DNA from 2 places in the Marinococcus tarijensis genome. Region 2 is predicted to be linked to the other one. Evidence: riboswitches for the same ligand, from Rfam matches in the RefSeq annotation. Region 2 holds a riboswitch; the other holds the start of a gene.
What was found. A riboswitch is a leader RNA that binds a small molecule or an ion and turns the genes downstream of it on or off. The one in region 2 is predicted to bind thiamine pyrophosphate.

Region 1: linked by a shared signal. The riboswitch ahead of ACTTK7_RS04490 (acetylornithine deacetylase) and the one ahead of ACTTK7_RS08310 (thiamine phosphate synthase) in region 2 are both predicted to bind thiamine pyrophosphate.

What each region holds. Positions count from the first base shown of each region.
Region 1 covers NZ_JBQOJA010000005.1:125,547-129,747, forward strand. The annotation lists gene ACTTK7_RS04485 (FAD-dependent monooxygenase) at 1-1,561, opposite strand, end outside; TPP riboswitch at 1,672-1,774, shown strand; gene ACTTK7_RS04490 (acetylornithine deacetylase) at 1,845-3,113, shown strand; gene tenA (thiaminase II) at 3,128-3,799, shown strand; gene egtD (L-histidine N(alpha)-methyltransferase) at 3,829-4,201, opposite strand, start outside.
Region 2 covers NZ_JBQOJA010000011.1:70,339-74,539, reverse strand. The annotation lists gene ACTTK7_RS08320 (potassium/proton antiporter) at 1-672, shown strand, start outside; gene ACTTK7_RS08315 (AEC family transporter) at 729-1,628, shown strand; TPP riboswitch at 1,681-1,780, shown strand; TPP riboswitch at 1,837-1,939, shown strand; gene ACTTK7_RS08310 (thiamine phosphate synthase) at 1,982-2,593, shown strand; gene thiO (glycine oxidase ThiO) at 2,583-3,707, shown strand; gene thiS (sulfur carrier protein ThiS) at 3,691-3,891, shown strand; gene ACTTK7_RS08295 (thiazole synthase) at 3,896-4,201, shown strand, end outside.

The DNA.
Region 1 (4,201 bases), on a different contig from region 2:
CCGGGTGCTCGGCAAAAGCAACATAGCCGTCCGGACGTATGAGCACAGCTGAAAACGTTGGCAGCTTCCATTTGACGGCGAGATCTCGCCGGTAATCAAACAGATGGTGGATATTTGGCTTCGAGGTCCGGAGTATGCCCTTGCGCTGAACAACGAGAATGAGAATGGATGGGCCATACTGCCGGCGCATTTCCTGGATGCTTTCATCGAGCTGATGGAGCTCCTGCTCGTCTTCGATATAAAACAGGCAGGAAAACTGCTGAATGTGCAGAAAATCCATCACGTCTGCGTGTTCTCCTTCCTCGGTAAGAACCCGTGCCGGCAATGCCCGGGATCCGGCCGGAATCATTTCTCCCCGGTGCTGGAATTTCGCAAACGACGCCCTGTTCTGATAGCTGATGTCAATATTGGCGAGGCGCTGGGTCAGCAGGTTCTGCAGCGAACTGCTTTTGCTCAGCACACTGACAGGGTTCGCCAGCAGGCGGGGAATCAGGGTATGGGAATGGGTCATCACCTGCATCGCCGTATTAGTCATTCGAATGGTCTTGCGTCCGACCGCGTACCGTTCTTCTTCATACGTATCGAGAAGGGCAGGATCCGAACGGCCGCGCAGCACCCACGCCAATTTCCAGCAGAGATTGACCGCGTCCTGCATGCCGAGGTTCATCCCCTGACCGCCAAACGGGCTGTGCAGATGGGCAGCATCCCCGGCGAGAAACAGCCTGTGGTCCCGGTAGGCATCAGCCTGATGGTGGGACGTGCCGAACTGGGAAAGCCAGGAGGCGCTTGGGAAATGTACCGGCTGCTGGGTAATACGCCGTACGCTTTTTTCAAGATCCTCCAGAGGGAGATCGTCCCGGTGCTCACGGTTCTGTTCGGCGTGATCGATGGTGATTACCCGGTACGTTTCATCACGGAAGGGAAAGAAAGCAGCTACGCCGCGCTCGGTAATGAATGAGGAAATATCGTTGGAAAGTGGAAGTCCTTCCACCGTAACGTCCCCCAGAAAATAAATGGTTTCATGCTTGCCGCCCGGAAATGAGACATTCATGTTCTCACGTACTGTACTGTGAGGACCGTCACAGCCAATCACGTAGGAAGCGCGGATTAATTCGTGTCCATTTTCGGTGGAGCATTCCACCTCGGCGTGGTCACTGTACTGGATAATTCGTTCGCAGTGAGTGTTCCAGTCGATAAACTGGCCAACTTCCCGAAGCTGCTTCTTTAAAATATGCTCTGTATCTGACTGCGGCAGCATAAGCATGAAGGGAAAAGGCGTATCGAGCGAAGCAAAGGAGGCTCTGGAAGCCCATTTGCCTTCAGGCTGAACAGTAGCATCAGTAATGGGAAAGCCTTCCTTTAGGAAGGAGCGGAGCGCACCGATCAGGCTGAGCATCTCAAGGGTGCGCGCCTGGATGCCGAACGCTTTGGAAAAGGGAGAAATAGAGCTTTTTCTGTCTAATATCCGGACGCGGATGCCGAGTGCTCTTAATGTATTGGCGGCAGTCAAGCCTACGGGGCCTGCCCCAACAATGCATACATCGGTATTCGTGGTTTTCATGAATTCATCACGCTCCCTTCGGTATACTTGTAGTATACCCTGCAGAGGACTGCCTCATGCACGTGCTTATTTGCAACCTTTTGCGAAATATGTTTGAATAATAAGAAATTAATGCTTTCTAGGGGAGCCTGATGGCTGAGAGAGGTTTAAGTGCCTTGACCCTTAGCACCTGATCCAGATAGTACTGGCGGAGGGAAGAAAGAAGGGACACACACCGGTTGTTTATGCCGCTTCTTCTCTAAAAGAAGCGGCTTTTTATATAGGTTAAAAACAAGGAGGGCTTATGGTAGAACCTAACTGGGGAAAATTGGTGGAAGAGCGCAGGCAGAAATTAACCGACCTGGCCAAAAACTTAATACAATTTAATACGATGGCACCCCCGGCCCGTAATACAGCGAATGCTCAACAATTTATAGCGGATTATCTGCAGCAGCGTAATTGGGAGATTGATAAATGGGAGGTTTTTAACGGAGACCCCAACGTAGTAGGCACAAAAACCGGAAAAGAGGGGGACCGGTATAACAGCTTAATCCTAAATGGACACATAGATGTAGCGGAAGCATCGCGTAAGGACTGGAGTTTTGATCCTTTCGATCCGGTGGTGAAGGACGGATGGCTCTATGGAAGAGGAGCAGCCGATATGAAGGGAGGGCTTGCAGGCTTACTTTTAGCTGTTGATATTTTACATGAGCTAAAAATTGATTTACCAGGCGACGTTATTGTGCAATCGGTAGTGGGTGAAGAAGTAGGTGAGGCCGGTACACTTCAATGCTGCCGAAGGGGATATACTGCTGATTATGCACTCGTAGCAGACACGAGTAATCTTAGTATTCAGGGTCAGGGAGGCGTTATTACAGGCTGGGTTACCGTGAAAAGTCAGCAAATACATCATGACGCTATGCGCCGAAATCTGATTCATGCTGGAGGCGGAAAATTCGGGGCAGGTGCTATTGAAAAAATGATGATACTTATCGAGGGCTTACAGAGTTTAGAAAGAGACTGGGCAGTACGGAAAAGTTATCCAGGATTTCAGCCTGGAACGAACACCATTAATCCGGCAGTCATTGAAGGAGGAAGGAATGCTGCATTTATAGCCGATGAATGCAGTCTTTGGATCACGGTGCATTTTTATCCGGATGAGACCCATGAAACAGTGGCTTCAGAAGTAGAAAATCATCTTCGTAAAGTGGCTGAAGCTGATCCGTGGCTTCGCGAGAACCCTCCAACATTTATTTGGGGAGGAGAATCAATGATAGAAGACAGAGGAGAAATATTTCCTTCCCTTGAGGTTCAGAGCAATCACCCGGGCAGTCTGCAGTTAATGGAATCCTTTAAAGCCATTACCTATGAAGCAGGAGAAATTAACACCTCTCCTACTGTCACAGACGGAGGATGGCTGGCGGATGCTGGAATCCCCTCCGCCATTTTTGGTCCGGGAACGCTTGAGGAAGCACACGCAGTCGATGAAAAAGTAGAAGTGGAACAGCTGGTTACGTTCACAAAAATAGTATTGTCTTTTATTTATAAGTGGTCACATACTCTGAAGGAATAGAAAGGATGAGGCTAATGTCATTCACTCACGATTTAAAGGAAAAGCTGCTGCCAGTGTGGGAGCAGAATCATACGCATCCATTTGTGGAAGAGCTTGGACGGGGAACCCTCGATAAGGAAAAATTTCGTTATTTCATGATTCAGGATTACCTTTATCTTGTGCAATATGCGAAGCTGTTTGCGATTGGCGCTGTTAAAGCCGAAGACGTGGAAACTATGGGGGCTTTTGCGAAGGTAATGGATGCCACCATGAATGAAGAAATGAGCCTGCACCGCCAGTATGCGAAAAAGCTTGGCATCACCGAACAGGAGCTCGAGCAGGCAGAACCGGCACCGACCACACTTGCGTACACAAGATATATGCTGCATGAAGGGCAGAACGGAGGCCTGGCTGAGCTGCTTGCGGCTGTGCTCCCGTGCATGTGGAGCTACGCAGAAATTGGAAGAAAGCTCAGTACGTGGCCGGGAGCGCTGGAGCATGAGCTGTACGGTGAATGGGTGCAGATGTACAGCGATGATGAATTTCAGCAGCTCGCAGACTGGGGCATCAGCATGCTCGACCGTCTGGCAGAAAACAAACCTGAAGCGGAAAAAAGAAAGATTGAAGATATATTTTTAACGACGACCCGGTTTGAGTATTTGTTCTGGGAAATGGCGTACCGGCAGGAAGGCTGGCCGCAGACATAAAAAAGCCCCCGGTCCGCCGGGGGCTTTGCTTATATTTGAGGGGAAAGCGTAAATACGCCAAACCATTCATTTTCGTCCGTCCACCAGTCATTGGTTTCCCAGGAGGATTGGTGGGCCAGATTCATGAATTCCTCCGGAGTGAACTTCCGGCTGTTTTCTGTATGGATCGTCTCGCCGGCACGCATCGTAAACGTTTCGCCGCCGATCGAGAACAGGGAAGGCTTTTCGGCGCGCAGATGCATCTCGATCCGCCCGAGCCGTTCATTGTAAAAAGCTTCATGCTCAAAATGGCCGGTGTTGATACCAGCATCAAGCTCCCGGTTCAGGCGGTGGAGCAGATTCTTATTAAAGGAAGCGGTAATGCCTGCTTCGTCGTTATAGGCACGGTGCAGCACGACCGGA
Region 2 (4,201 bases):
CCGATTTACCGGTTTAACGAAGGAATGGCGTGGATGTCTCAGATAAGCATGTTTATCATCCTGGGTCTCCTTGCGTTTCCAAGAGATATATTGACATGGTCAAACATCACGATGGGGCTCATTTTATCAGCGGTGTTAATGTTTTTGGCCCGTCCGCTGGCTACGTTTTTGTCGACTTCCTTTTTCGGCTACAAGCCGAAGCAGAATATATTTCTATCCTGGGCGGGACTGCGCGGGGCGGTGCCGATCATTTTGGCTACATACCCGATCGTAGCCGGTGTGGAGTCGGGCAGCCAGATTTTTAACGTTGTCTTCTTTATTGTGCTGACATCTGCGCTGATCCAGGGAGCGACTATCGCTCCATTAGCAAAGTGGCTTCACCTGTCCGGTCCGCTCCGGGAAGCGCCGACTCATTCCCTGGAGCTGGTGTCACTTGGAAAAGCGAACGCAGAAATTATGGAATTTCAAACGAATGAAGCGACACCGATTGTCGGCCAGACGCTTCAAAGCATTGAATTTCCAGCCTCTGCGCTGATCAGCGCGATTGTAAGAGACGATGAACTGGTTACTCCAGTTGGTGAGACGGTAATCAATGCAGGTGATTATTTGTATATTCTTGTATCGCGTAAAGAGAAGCGTATTTTAAAGCAGATGCTCCGACACGATTACTAGCGGAAAGGGCCGGTATTAAGGTGCATTAAATTTAAGGAAAGAAGGAAGGGCTCCGCATGAGTGTGCTGATCAATGTATTGATCCCAATCATTTTAATATTTGCGATTGGCTATTTGCTGCAGAAAAGACAGGCAGTGGATATTCGGCCGGTGTCGGCTGTCGCTCTTTATGTATTGACGCCCGCGCTTGTTTTCCGGACTTTCTATGAAAGAGAGCTGAACAGCGATATGCTGTCGATGGCTCTGTTTTCTGTGATATTTTTGGCGGTCATGACCGGGCTGATCAAATTAGTGTCTTTTTTGCGTCAATGGCCAAAAGCCAATGAAACCGGCATGATGCTGTCCACTGTGTTTATGAATGCGGGCAATTACGGTGCTCCCTTAATCGCTTTTGCGTTTGGCGATACAGCCTTTGCCTACTCTATCGTTTTTATGGTTATCCAGACGATGCTGATGAATACTGTAGGCGTCTATATCGCAAACAGCGCGAATATGGATGCAGCCGACGCGTTTCGCACGGTGCTGCGGATGCCGGTATTTTATGCACTGCTTGCGGGCATCCTCTTCCAGCTGACAGGAATACCGATCGGTGCGACCTATTATGAAGCTCTTGATATGCTCGCGAGCGCAGCGATTCCGGTAGTTATGATTATACTGGGCATGCAGCTTGCACGCATATCCGTAAAACGCATGGATTGGAAGCTTGTAAGTGCAGGCACGTTTTTGCGGCTTATATTTGCCCCGGCTCTTGCTTATGTGATTACTCTGCTGCTGCAGACGAGCGATACGCTGACGACCGTGCTGGTTGTTTCAACAGCGATGCCGAGTGCAGCAACGATGGCAATGATTTCCGTCCAGTTTGATTCCAACCCTCAGCTTGTTTCGAGTATTACACTGGTGACAACTCTTTTAAGCGTCCCCTCCCTCTGGGTGGTGCTGTCGATTTTCCAGGCATAAAACTCGGGGTGAATTGACGGAAGAGGTGTACCGCGTTATGATATAAGTAATATCAAACCACTAGGGGTGCCTGTTGGCTGAGACAGCGTAAAGCTGATCCCTTTGAACCTGATCTGGATTATACCAGCGGAGGGAAGTGGGGAAGAGATGCTGATACGACTATCTCCCCCGCTTTCTAACGAAAGCGGGGTTTTTTGTGGGAAAATATTATATTTGCTGGGGGTGCCTGCTGAGGCTGAGACCGGAGAACTATCCGGAACCCTTTGAACCTGATCTGGAGATCCAGCGGAGGGAAGCAGCCATGTTGAACCTTTTAACGGGCAGCCTCCTTCCTTCTGGAAGGAGGTTTTTTTATGGATAATAAACCGAAGCCTTGCATCCACGCCGTATCGCCGCCGGATATACCGTTGACAGCTTGGTGGGAAAAAACGAGAGAGCTGAGTGGGGTCGTTGACTACGTGCATGTACGGGCGCCCGAATGGACAAGGCGTGAAAAAGAAACGGCCATTGGATGGGTGTTAAAGGAAGGAACTGCCCCGAAGCAGCTGATCATAAATGATGAACCCGAACTTGCTGCTGCATACGGCCTGGCCGGTGCCCACCTGCCGGAGCGTCGTACGATTTATCCGGTCTCCACAGGCTGGGGTCAGTCCGTCCACTCGGTGGAAGCGGCGGAAAACAGTGAACAGCAGGGAGCATCATGGCTGTATTTTGGGCATGTGTTTGCCTCCGGCAGTAAACCGGGGAAATCACCGCGAGGGCTCCGGGCGCTGGAGGCTGTGGCGAAAAGCGTACGGATCCCGGTAATTGCCATAGGAGGAATTGACGCTGACAAAGCAGTGGAGTGTATAAACTGTGGAGCGTCCGGGGTCGCAGCCATTGCATATTTTTATGAGGCTGCCCAGCCCGGAAAAGCAGCCGGAAAGCTCAGAGCCCGGTTAAGGAGTGATAACAATGAAGACTGATACAGAGGTTCTTATTGTAGGCGCAGGTGTGCAGGGATGCTCGCTTGCGTATCAGTTAAGCAAACGCGGGCGCCGCGTAATGGTAATCGAGAAAGACTCCATTGCTGCCGGAGCATCAAAAGCGGCTGCCGGCATGCTCGGAGCACAGTCCGAGTGGGAGGGGTCTGCCCTTTTTCAGGAATTCGCCCTGGAAAGCCGGGAGCTGTTTGAAGGGATGGTCCCCGAAGTGGAAGCGCTCAGTGGAATGGATGTTTCCTACGTGAACAACGGAATGCTGAAGCCTGTATGGGATAAGGCGGGAGAAGATAAATACCGGCGGGCTGCAGGGCGAGGCTACGGCGCGGAGTGGCTTTCGGCACATGAAGCCCTGCGCAGGGAACCGGCGCTTTCCAAAAACATCCGGGGCGCCTGGTCCATCCCGAAGGACGGACAGCTCCGGGCCTATGAGTGGACAATAGCCCTTGCTGAAGCAGCAAGGGCCTGCGGGACAATTATACGGGAAAACACTTCTGTGGACCGTTTTTTAGAAGCTGACGGCCGGATTTGTGGCGTGAAAACAAAGGAAGGAATGATTGAAGCAAAAGAAGTGGTTTTTACCGGGGGGAGCGCCGGAGTGGAGCTGTTGGATGAAAAGGATTTTACGCTCTATCCGGTAAAAGGGGAGTGCTTGTCCGTACGGATGCCCCATGAGAATTTGAGACACACTCTGCACACGCCGGAGGTATACATTGTTCCGAAAAGGGACGGGGAAATCTTTATCGGCGCCACAGAAAAGCCCGGGGACTCGAGTACAGGAGTCAGTGTAGCCTCGATGCAGGAGCTGATGAAAGCAGCTGTTCATTTAGTACCGGGTCTGAAGCATGCAAGCATTGAAAGATTTTGGAGCGGCATCCGGCCGCAGACAGGAGACGGACTGCCGTATATGGGACAGACCAGCCGGGGGCTGTGGGTGATGACCGGGCACTACAGAAACGGTATTCTGCTTTCAGCACTGAGCGGACAATGGATGGCTGCCCGGATCGAAGGAGAAAGCGTCCGCGAAGACTGGAAGCACCTGTTTGCCGTAGATCCTCAAATACGAAAGGGAGGAGTTATTCATGCAGATCACGCTTAATGGTCAATTACAGAATATTGAGAACAGCACAACTGTAGCCGATTTACTGGAAGAGCTTCAGATCGCCCACAAAAAAACAGTGGTGGAGCGCAACGGCACTATTGTAATTGAAGAATTTCACCAGCAGGAAGGTTTAATGGACGGAGATAAAATCGAAATCATTCATTTTGTAGGAGGCGGATGAACAAATGCTTAATATTGGTAATATGACGTTTGAATCGAATTTATTTCTCGGCACCGGAAAATATAAGGACGCTAAGACCCAGCTGCAGGCTGTAGAAGCATCGGAAACAGAGGTACTGACCTTTGCCGTGCGTAGAATGAACCTCTTTGACAGCAGCCAGCCTGATCCATTTGAACAGATGGACGTCTCAAAGTACCGGATGCTGCCAAATACAGCAGGGGCCAAAACAGCTGAAGAAGCTGTGCGCACCGCGAAGCTGGCAGAGGCGGCCAACATGTGTGACATGATTAAAGTAGAAGTGATCGGCTGC